Regions from separate parts of the Exiguobacterium sp. OS-77 genome, predicted to be linked through region 1. Evidence: riboswitches for the same ligand, from Rfam matches in the RefSeq annotation. Region 1 holds a riboswitch; the other holds the start of a gene.

Region 1 (4,628 bases):
TCGTTACCTTCCGAAATGAACGTGCTGACTTTAAAGCCAAGCGCTTCGCCTTCACTTCGTGCGCCATCAAGGAATTGTTTCGTATGGTCGTCCGATGCTAGGTTGCGGATCACGGCGATCTTGACGTCTGATTGAACCCCTTTTGGTACATCCTTAACGACCTTCGTCGTCGTGGCTTCTCCATTCGCACAAGCCGCTAGTAACAGTGCCGGTGCTAGGACGGCGTAAGCTAGTTTTTTCATGACATATCTCCTTATCCGAGGGGTTGAAGCCCTGTTAATTGTTCAATCGTTTCTTCATTCGGTTGCGTGATGACACCAAGTTCGGTGATGATGCCCGTGATGAATGTGTGTGGTGTGACATCAAACGCCGGATTGAAGACAGCGACGCCTTCCGGTGCTGTCGCGACACCTTGGACAGTCGTCACTTCTTGCGGATCACGTTCTTCGATTTCGATCGCGTCTCCGGAAACGAGCGAGAAGTCGAACGTCGAGAGCGGTGCTGCGACGTAAAACGGAATACCAAAAGCTTGCGCGAGCAATGCTAATTGGAACGTCCCGATTTTATTCGCGGTATCTCCGTTTCGTGTAATGCGGTCGGCACCGACGATGATCGCATCGATCTGTTTTTCTTTCAGCGTATGGGCGACCATGTTGTCCGTAATTAACGTGACATCGATCCCGGCACGTTGAAGCTCCCATGTCGTCAATCGTGCTCCCTGCAGTAACGGTCGCGTCTCACTCGCAAAAACGGATAATTCAATGCCGCGTTCTTTTGCGATGTAGAACGGCGCAAGTGCTGTTCCATAAGCAGCGGTCGCAATCGATCCAGCATTACAAATTGTTAGAATCCGGTCGCCTGACTGGAATAATTCCAGTGCATGAATCCCGATTTGACGTGACGTCTGCGCATCCTGGTCGTATAAAGCGACCGTCCGTTTTTCCAACCGTTCGCGAATCTCTTCTACCGACGTCCCGTCTTGAATGATTGGATTCAATTGATCGAGGACATTTCGCAAGTTGACGGCCGTCGGTCGTGTCGCGAGTAACGTCGCCGATGTCTCAAGCAAGGCTTGCTTGTAGACCGGAAGCGCCGCTTCAAACCGGTATGCTTCTTGAACGAGCACGAATCCCCCAAATAAACTGATCGCAGGTGCGCCCCGAACGCGCAGTTGTTTAATCGCCTCAACGGCTTGCGCGAGATCAGCAATGACTTCATAGTGCTCTTCCTGCGGTAGACGTGTCTGATCGAGAATCGTCAAGACACGGTCTTCGTAACGGATACTTTGAACGAATGTAGTCATCGGCTAAGTTCCTCCGTTACGTCAAAGTTTCGTAAATCATCGAATGTCCGACATTCTGTACGGCGTTTGATTAACGCTGTTCCTAGACGGAGAGCGTGACGTTTCCGCTCTAAGCGTTCCGTCGTTGAATTGATTGATTCTAAATCAGCGACCAGTGCTAGACCGATCGTCCGCCGAATCAATTCGCAACCGGCGAAGCCAAGGGCATCCTGCAAGATCGTGCTCAGTACATCATCGACGAGTCCTGGTGCCTGGAACGGTTCGACGGCTTCCCGTTCCCATAAGGCACGGAACGTTGAAGCGAACGTCAGCCAGAACGTATCGATATCCTTGATTCGGGCGTCACGTCGTGTAGGGTAATCCGGATATGCCGCGAAGAATAAGTGGGCGATGAACTGTCCGACATCGAATCCAAATGGACCATAAAAGGCGAATTCAGGATCGATGACTTTCGTTTCCGTCGCTGAGGCGAAGATGCTTCCTGTATGTAGATCGCCGTGCAGCAATGCATCTCCTTTCGTGATGAAGAGCGCTTCGAGTTTTGCGACTTCGCGTTTCAACTCATCGTCTGCCCATAGACGTGCCACCTCTTCTTCGAGTCCGGCTTCAATCTCGTTCGTCTCCGCGTCATGAAACGGATCCGTGAAGATTAATTTTTCCGTGATGTCGCACAAGTCTGGATTGTAGTACGTTCGGGCGACACGTTTCTTTTCAACCGGACCAAGCGCAAAGTCCGATGTATGGAATAACGTCCGAGCGAGATAAGAACCGATATGTTCCGCAAGCAACGGATACTGTTCACCTGCGAGTAAACCGCTTCGAACGATCGTCAAATGTGAAAGATCTTCCATGACCGTATACGCCTCTTCGTGACTAGCATGAAAAACACGTGGTACGAACGGTACGGCATGTCGCGCGAATTCACGGAGTGCGGATTGCTCGATCCACGCTCGTTCGAGCGATAACGGCCAGCTCTCCCCGACGACCTTCGCATATGGTAATGCTTGTTTTAAAATCAAGCGATGTTCGCCTTCTCGAATCCGAAAGACGAGGTTGAGGTTCCCGTCGCCAATCTCTTCTGCTTCGACGGCTCCATCGCCGATCAGTCCTAATGTCCGAACACGATCAATCGCGTCCTGTTCTGTGAATGCTTTATATGTCATCTCAGTTTCCCCCTATGTGATACACGAAAAAGCGCCTCTTTTCGTCATCGAAAAGAGGCGCAGAAAAGTCACTGCGTCCTCTTATCTCTCAGACGAAACGTCTGTTGGATGTAGCACCGTGCCTAGTGGTCGGTTGCTGCGGCGTCATCGGGCCAATTCCCTCTGCCAACTCGCGATAAGAGTCGTATGTAGTTGTCGTGTGTGATATTGATTTGAATCTTACGCAATCGACTTCCTCGCTGTCAAATCGAAATCAAGCAGAAACGGACATCATTTTTAAGTCATCTATAGAAAGAGTATTTCCAAAAAAATAAATTTTCTAAAAATAGTTTGACAAGTCACGATTCTCATGTAAAAATTGCAATTAGATTTCACAATTTCATCCAATTCTTATCAAGAGCAGACGGAGGGACAAGCCCTACGATGTCGCAGCAACCGACCTTTTGGCACGGTGCTAATTCTTGCAGCTACTAAGCTGACAGATAAGAGTCCACGTTCGAATCATTCATGGTCTCTTGTCGCTGACGAGAGACCATTTTTTTGTTGAAGGAGGAAAGACATGGCTTATATCACTGCTACTTATCAATTGACTGCCCGTGATCGACTCGAGCAGCGCGCTGAACAACTCGCGCTTGGTCTGACAGTCGGTTCTTGGACGGAACTGAATCATCTCGAACAACAACAACTCGCCTCGTTCAAAGGGGAAGTCGTACATACCGAAGAGCGCGATGGCAAAGGATATATCACGATTCGTTATCCGGAACATAACGTGTCGCGCGACTTTTCTGCGATTCTGACGACCGTCTTCGGGAAACTCTCACTCGACGGTGAAATCAAATTAACGGAATTGCTACTACCCGATACATTTACGTCGGACTTTCCAGGTGCGAAATTCGGGATTGAAGGGGTCCGTTCCTTGATCGGTGTCGAAGATCGCCCATTATTAATGAGCATCTTCAAAGGAGTCATCGGACGCGATTTATCGTTTCTTCGTGATCAACTCGAAGGACAACTCGCTGGTGGGATTGATCTCGTCAAGGACGATGAGATCCTATACGACAATCCATTGACGCCAACGATTGACCGGGCACGAATTGGACGTGAGGTCATCGACGCTCACTTCCACCGGACCGGTAAACGCGCGTTATATGCAATCACACTCAGCGGTCCCGTCTTTACGCTCAAGGATAAAGCCAAGCGATTGATTGACGCTGGAGCGACCGCTTTCTTGCTGAATACCTTCACATACGGACTCGACGTCTTACGCGAACTGGCAAGTGATCCGGAAATCAACGTCCCAATCTTCAATCATCCGGCCTATAGCGGTGCGTTGATCGCTAGCCCGAATCACGGAGTCGCAGCTCCTGTCTTACTTGGCACATTACCGCGTGCTGCTGGAGCAGACTTGACGCTATTCCCGTCGCCTTACGGCAATGTCGCTTTGCCAAAGGATGTCGCCCGTGGTATCGCGGTCGAAGCGACCCGTCTCGGTCAGACGAAATCGATCTTCCCGGTTCCTTCAGCCGGTATTCATCCTGGACTCGTCGCTCAACTCGTACGGGACTTCGGGATCGATTCCGTCATCAACGCCGGTGGCGGCGTACATGGTCATCCGCAAGGTGCTGCGGCTGGTGTCACCGCTTTCCGTCAGGCACTCGATGCGGCACTCGCAAATGAATCCCTATCGACGGCAGCATCGCGTCATGAAGAATTACGGATCGCCCTCGACGCTTGGGGGATCAAGTCATGACCGTACGGATTCTTTGTGACTTCGACGGTACCGTGACGACACAGGATAATATCATCGCACTCATGCAGGCATTTGCGCCAGCGAGCGACTTCGAACCGTTGAAACAAGGTGTACTCGACCGGACGTTATCGATTCAAAGTGGTGTCGGGCAAATGTTCGCACTTCTGCCATCTGATGGGAAAGCGTCCTATCTTGACTTTTTACTGGAGCGCGCCGTCATTCGCGACGGATTTTCGGAGTTGCTTCAGTACAGTCGTCGTCAAGACATCGATTTCTCGATCGTCAGCGGCGGAATGGACTTTTTCGTCGAACCGATCTTAGCGCCATTCCTTGAGCAGGAGCGCATCTATTGCAATGTCGCAAATTTTGACGGTCCATTCGTTCATATCGATTGGCCACACGCCTGCGATAC
Region 2 (4,628 bases), 2.6 Mb from region 1:
TCGAACAAGCGATGAAAGACGGCATCGGGATTCAAAAAACAGGTGGTGTCGGTTACCTCTCTGGTTTACCGAGCGGTCATAAATCGTATACGCATCGATAAGATACTAAAAACGGATTCCCAAGCGCGGGAATCCGTTTTTTTATGCGTTGTTCTTCTTTTGTTTTGCTGCCTCTTCTTCCACACGTTGCAGCAGTCCATGAACGATTTTCTCGTTCTCCCGCTCGCCACCGAGTGACAAGAGACTTTTTCCAACAAAGTTCGCCCCCTCATTTTTTCCCGTATAGATCAACAGACAGCGATCATGGTCGATCGGTTTGAGCGTAAAGGTCATCTCGATCTTGAATATTTTAGCCAATGTGAATCCAATCGTATTTTGCTTGAAGTCCGGCTCGTTCGTATAGGCTAAATCGGTCACGATATAGGTTTCGAGTCGATTGCCCTGCATATACGTTTGGCGATAGGTCGAACCGACGACACCCGGTTTTCGTTCAATCACCTCGTGCTGGACGACATTTGGAATCAAACGCTGCAGTCGCGTGTGATCAAACAAGTGCCATGCTTCTTCAATCGGAATATCGAGCTGTCGTTCTTCTCTCCACGTAATCATACACCTGCCCCCTTTTTCTATAGAAATACCCTGTCATCCGGTCTTGTAACGTCCGGCGACAGGGCGAGAGCAGATTCTTATTTTACTGTGCTTGTTTCAAGGGCTGCACCGAGGAACTTCGCTAGTTCGAGCATACCGTAGCGTCCTGCAGCTGCCTCAGCATCCGAATTATAGTTCGTATTTGTATTGACGTCATACGTATAGATCGTACCTGACGTATCCTTAATGAACTCGATACCGGCGACCGCGATTTGGTTCGCTTGGAGGAATGCTTCATATTTTTCAATGATTGGGTCATCGAAGCCTTCAACGATTTGGAACTTCATCGGTGTTTGCGGTGCTTCTTCACCAACTGGGCAGAACAAGTCGTCGATTACACATGCATCCGCTGGGCAAAGCTCAAAACCTTCTGATGTATCGACTCGAACCGCGTAGACGAACTTTCCACCTACGAACTCACAACGTGTGATGTACGGTTCTGGTGCTTGAATATACTCTTGAATCAACGTGATGCCATCGACTGGTTCGTCGAATGTCGGACCGTCGAGATAAGCTTCAAGTGCTTCAATCGAGTGGAACAGCTGGACGCCGAGACCTTTCCCAGCCCGGTTATGTTTCGTGATGAATGACGAAACGCCAATTTCTTTTGCTGCTTGTACGATTTGATCGCGTCCGACGGCAGCCGTCGTCTTCGGTACACGAATCCCAGCCTTACGCAACGCCGTGTATTGATTGACTTTGCTGACTTCTAAACGAAGCGCACGCGTTCCATTAAAGACAGTCCGGTCATGCTCTTCTAACCAAGCGAGGACCCCTTCCGTCAACTCCGGCGCGTAACGATGCCCCCGCGTATGCGAAGAGGCACTCATGCGGCTGTAAAAGACGCCTTCTGGCGGCAGTTCGTCCAGCGGAACGATCCCTTCATTCAAGTGCCACTCTTCATACGGTAACTCGAGTTCTTCGAGACGTTTGATGAGATGGTCCGTCCATTCTTGATTTTCGTGGAGAATATGAATTTTTGTCATGATTGTTGACCTACCTTTCGTTTCGCTTCGACCAGTGGCATTACGTCACGAGCAAAGCGTTCCATTTCTTCGAGTTGTGGTGAGAATTGTAATAAGAGTAACGTGACACCAACAGCTTCGAATGCTAGAATCCGTTCAGCGATTTGTTCTGGTGTTCCGATTAAATTCGGACGTAGACCACGGTTCGAGACGGAATAATCGTTTCGTTCGACCTGTTGCTCCAGTTGCGATTTACTGATGAAATCCTGATAACCGGCATAACCGGCGCTGTCTTCCTTAACGTCCGTGATGCGTTGCCATTCAAGAAGTGCTTCTTCTTCCGTATCCCGACAAATGATGTAGGCCGCAAGACCGAAGCTCTCGAGCGGCGTTTGTCCCGTCGTTTCCCGGCGTACTTTCATATCATTGATTTTATGGGCTACTTCTTCAACAGTACCCCCATGCATGACATAAGCATCACAGTGTTCGACGATCGTTCGTTTTCCAGCTTCACTCTCTCCACCAGCGTAGAGCTTGATGCCTGGACGCTGGACTGGCTTCGGATGGAGTTCCGCCTGCTCGATCGTGTAGTGATGACCGGAGAAGCTATACGGTGACGCATCTGCCCATAGTCCTTTCATGACCGTGACGAACTCTTCCGTCCGAGCATAGCGTTCATCGTGCGCTGTGAAGATACCGTTGTATTGTTTCGCTTCCTCTGCCCACCACGCTGAAACGACGTTGAGCGTAAAGCGTCCACCACTCAACTGATCGATGTTTGCCGCCATCTTCGCTGTCGTCGCTGGATTATGGAACCCGGGACGAACCGCTGTCATGATCTCAAGGCGTTCCGTCGTTGCAGCAATCGCTGCTGCCGTCGTCCATGCCTCAAGACTCGGTTCCTTGATGCCTTTAATATCGTTCAAGTTCAGTTCCGCGATCAACGTCGTCGAGAAGCCGATCCGTTCTGCTGTTTGTGCGACTTGTTTCGCATAATCGAAGGTCGGTGGCATCTGTTCATCCTCGACATTACGTAACCATCCCCCAAAAATCGGTAACCAAAAACCATACTCCACTCCATCGTCCCCCTTATCATAAAAAAACGCTCTTTTCGAAGTTCGAAAAGAGCGACGGTATCTTGTCCTGTCCGCTCTTATCTTCGGAAGGTATCCCTTCCTGGAAGTAGCACCTTCCGCCACGGCGGGGTTGCTGAAGTGTCTTCGGGCCAGTCCCTCGACTTCTCTAGATAAGATGTGTTGCATTCATCGTACAAAATTCACTGAACTAAAGCAACTATTAAACCGTCTTTTCCCATCGGAATTATTTCGCACATAAAAAAATCCCGACGTAGTGTCGGGATCCGGTATTAATATGGTGCGACGAAATCTGATGTTGGCTCTGGCGTTTGTTCACCACGAACACGATCATAAAATTTTGCAAAGGTAACACTGAAATATGGTGTAATCCACAAGAATGCTAGGCCGAGGGTAACGATCCCTAAAAGAGCCCAACCAATAAACGACAGTAGCAGAAGGAATGCTTCCATTTTATGCCCGTCCATCATTTTTCGGGAGCGTGTAATGGCCTCTAAGATACCAATCGATGGTTCATCTCGCAAAATATAGAACGTTAGCATGTAAGAAAATGATTTAATGATTCCCGGTACGACTAATAGCAGTAACCATAAGAAGATAAAAAAGAGTTGTACGATGGCTAGACCAATCACTTTGAAAAACATACCATATGGTTCAAATAAATCCGTCACTTTCGTTTCTTCTCCGCGAGCAATCGACATCGCAATCCAAGTCCAACCGACTCCGACCGGGATCAATAAAATCGATACCAACGATACGACGAGATCCATCGTATTAGCTGGTTCATCTATATCTGATCCAAATAATCCAGGCACACCTTGAATGATACTAAACAGAATAACTGTTAGGACTGCGAATCCCCAACGACCGCTGAGCGAATCCTTCGCTGCTTTTTTTAATTGAGATGACATGAGTAAGGTCCTCCTTGAAAAATAAGTTCTCACCTTACTCTACGGCTAATAACTTCTAATGTTTCACTGCTTTTTCAATAATTTCCCCTCTTGTTTCTGTTTCAACCAAGCGCGCTCAAGTTGCCGCTCACACGCCGTGTATAACGAGCGTCGACCGTCGAGCCGTTCCATCGCGAATGGAATACCATGCTTTTTCGCCTGAGCGATGACATGTGCACTCGCTGCATGAGAGACACGGCTCGTCACGACGACAATCGCGTCCGACTTTTTGGCGAGACAAGCAATCTTTTTCGCGGACTGTGCGTCCCCTGCTAGATGAATTAATTCGATCCCCGTCGGCGCAAAGAACTCACGATAGACAGCGGTCTGTTGTTCGTTTCCAACGATAACAAGACGCATGCCTGTGAAGCGCGTGAAATCTAACGGTGTCTTATCAACGAAATCCATCAATTGTCCCGGTACGGCTGTTGTTACGATCGGTTCAATCGTTTGCTCTTTTGGCATACGGACGCGACGCTGCGCTTTTTTAGCTTTCGGCACCGGTTGCCGTTTCATTTTTCGTGCATACCGATTTGACTTTTTTGTTGTCACAGGCGTCTTCACTACCTGTTGTTCTATCGCTGACGGACGGTTGGATGATGCGTTGACGATCGGCTCTTCATACGTGAACGGATGCTTCCAAGCAATCGTTAATGTATCCTTCCGTCCCCGCCACATGACGAGATCGACAAGTTGCCCTGCTTCTAGTCGGAAATAGCGCATGTCTTCTACCGGTACAACATAATAGAACGATCGACACGGACCCGGACTTCCATGCCGTGCTCGAGATTCCAATCGCGGACGTCTCGTTCAGAAATATGACTGCCCGACCATTCTAGTAAAGTACCGCCTTTTAACCCCCGCTGAAACGTATAGGCATAACGTTGCTTGCGTACTGGCTCGACCTGTACTTGCGGTGGCATGACGATGGTCTGCTCTAGCTCTATTGCTTCATCTATGACCAATGTTTC

What was found. Region 1 has a riboswitch for S-adenosylmethionine ahead of mtnK (S-methyl-5-thioribose kinase). Riboswitches for the same ligand answer to the same signal wherever they lie in the genome.
Region 2: another riboswitch for S-adenosylmethionine. It lies ahead of EXG77_RS00555 (LLM class flavin-dependent oxidoreductase); the one in region 1 lies ahead of mtnK (S-methyl-5-thioribose kinase).

What each region holds. Positions count from the first base shown of each region.
Region 1 covers NZ_DF239008.1:2,726,050-2,730,677, forward strand. The annotation lists gene EXG77_RS13905 (sugar ABC transporter substrate-binding protein) at 1-242, opposite strand, end outside; gene mtnA (S-methyl-5-thioribose-1-phosphate isomerase) at 254-1,303, opposite strand; gene mtnK (S-methyl-5-thioribose kinase) at 1,300-2,466, opposite strand; SAM riboswitch class I at 2,545-2,648, opposite strand; SAM riboswitch class I at 2,854-2,955, shown strand; gene EXG77_RS13920 (2,3-diketo-5-methylthiopentyl-1-phosphate enolase) at 3,026-4,216, shown strand; gene EXG77_RS13925 (2-hydroxy-3-keto-5-methylthiopentenyl-1-phosphate phosphatase) at 4,213-4,628, shown strand, end outside.
Region 2 covers NZ_DF239008.1:114,358-118,985, reverse strand. The annotation lists gene EXG77_RS00570 (PhoX family phosphatase) at 1-101, shown strand, start outside; gene EXG77_RS00565 (hypothetical protein) at 142-609, opposite strand; gene EXG77_RS00560 (RimK family alpha-L-glutamate ligase) at 687-1,634, opposite strand; gene EXG77_RS00555 (LLM class flavin-dependent oxidoreductase) at 1,631-2,689, opposite strand; SAM riboswitch class I at 2,764-2,866, opposite strand; gene EXG77_RS00550 (DUF975 family protein) at 2,980-3,618, opposite strand; gene EXG77_RS16500 (DUF2325 domain-containing protein) at 3,682-4,380, opposite strand; gene EXG77_RS16495 (hypothetical protein) at 4,386-4,628, opposite strand, start outside.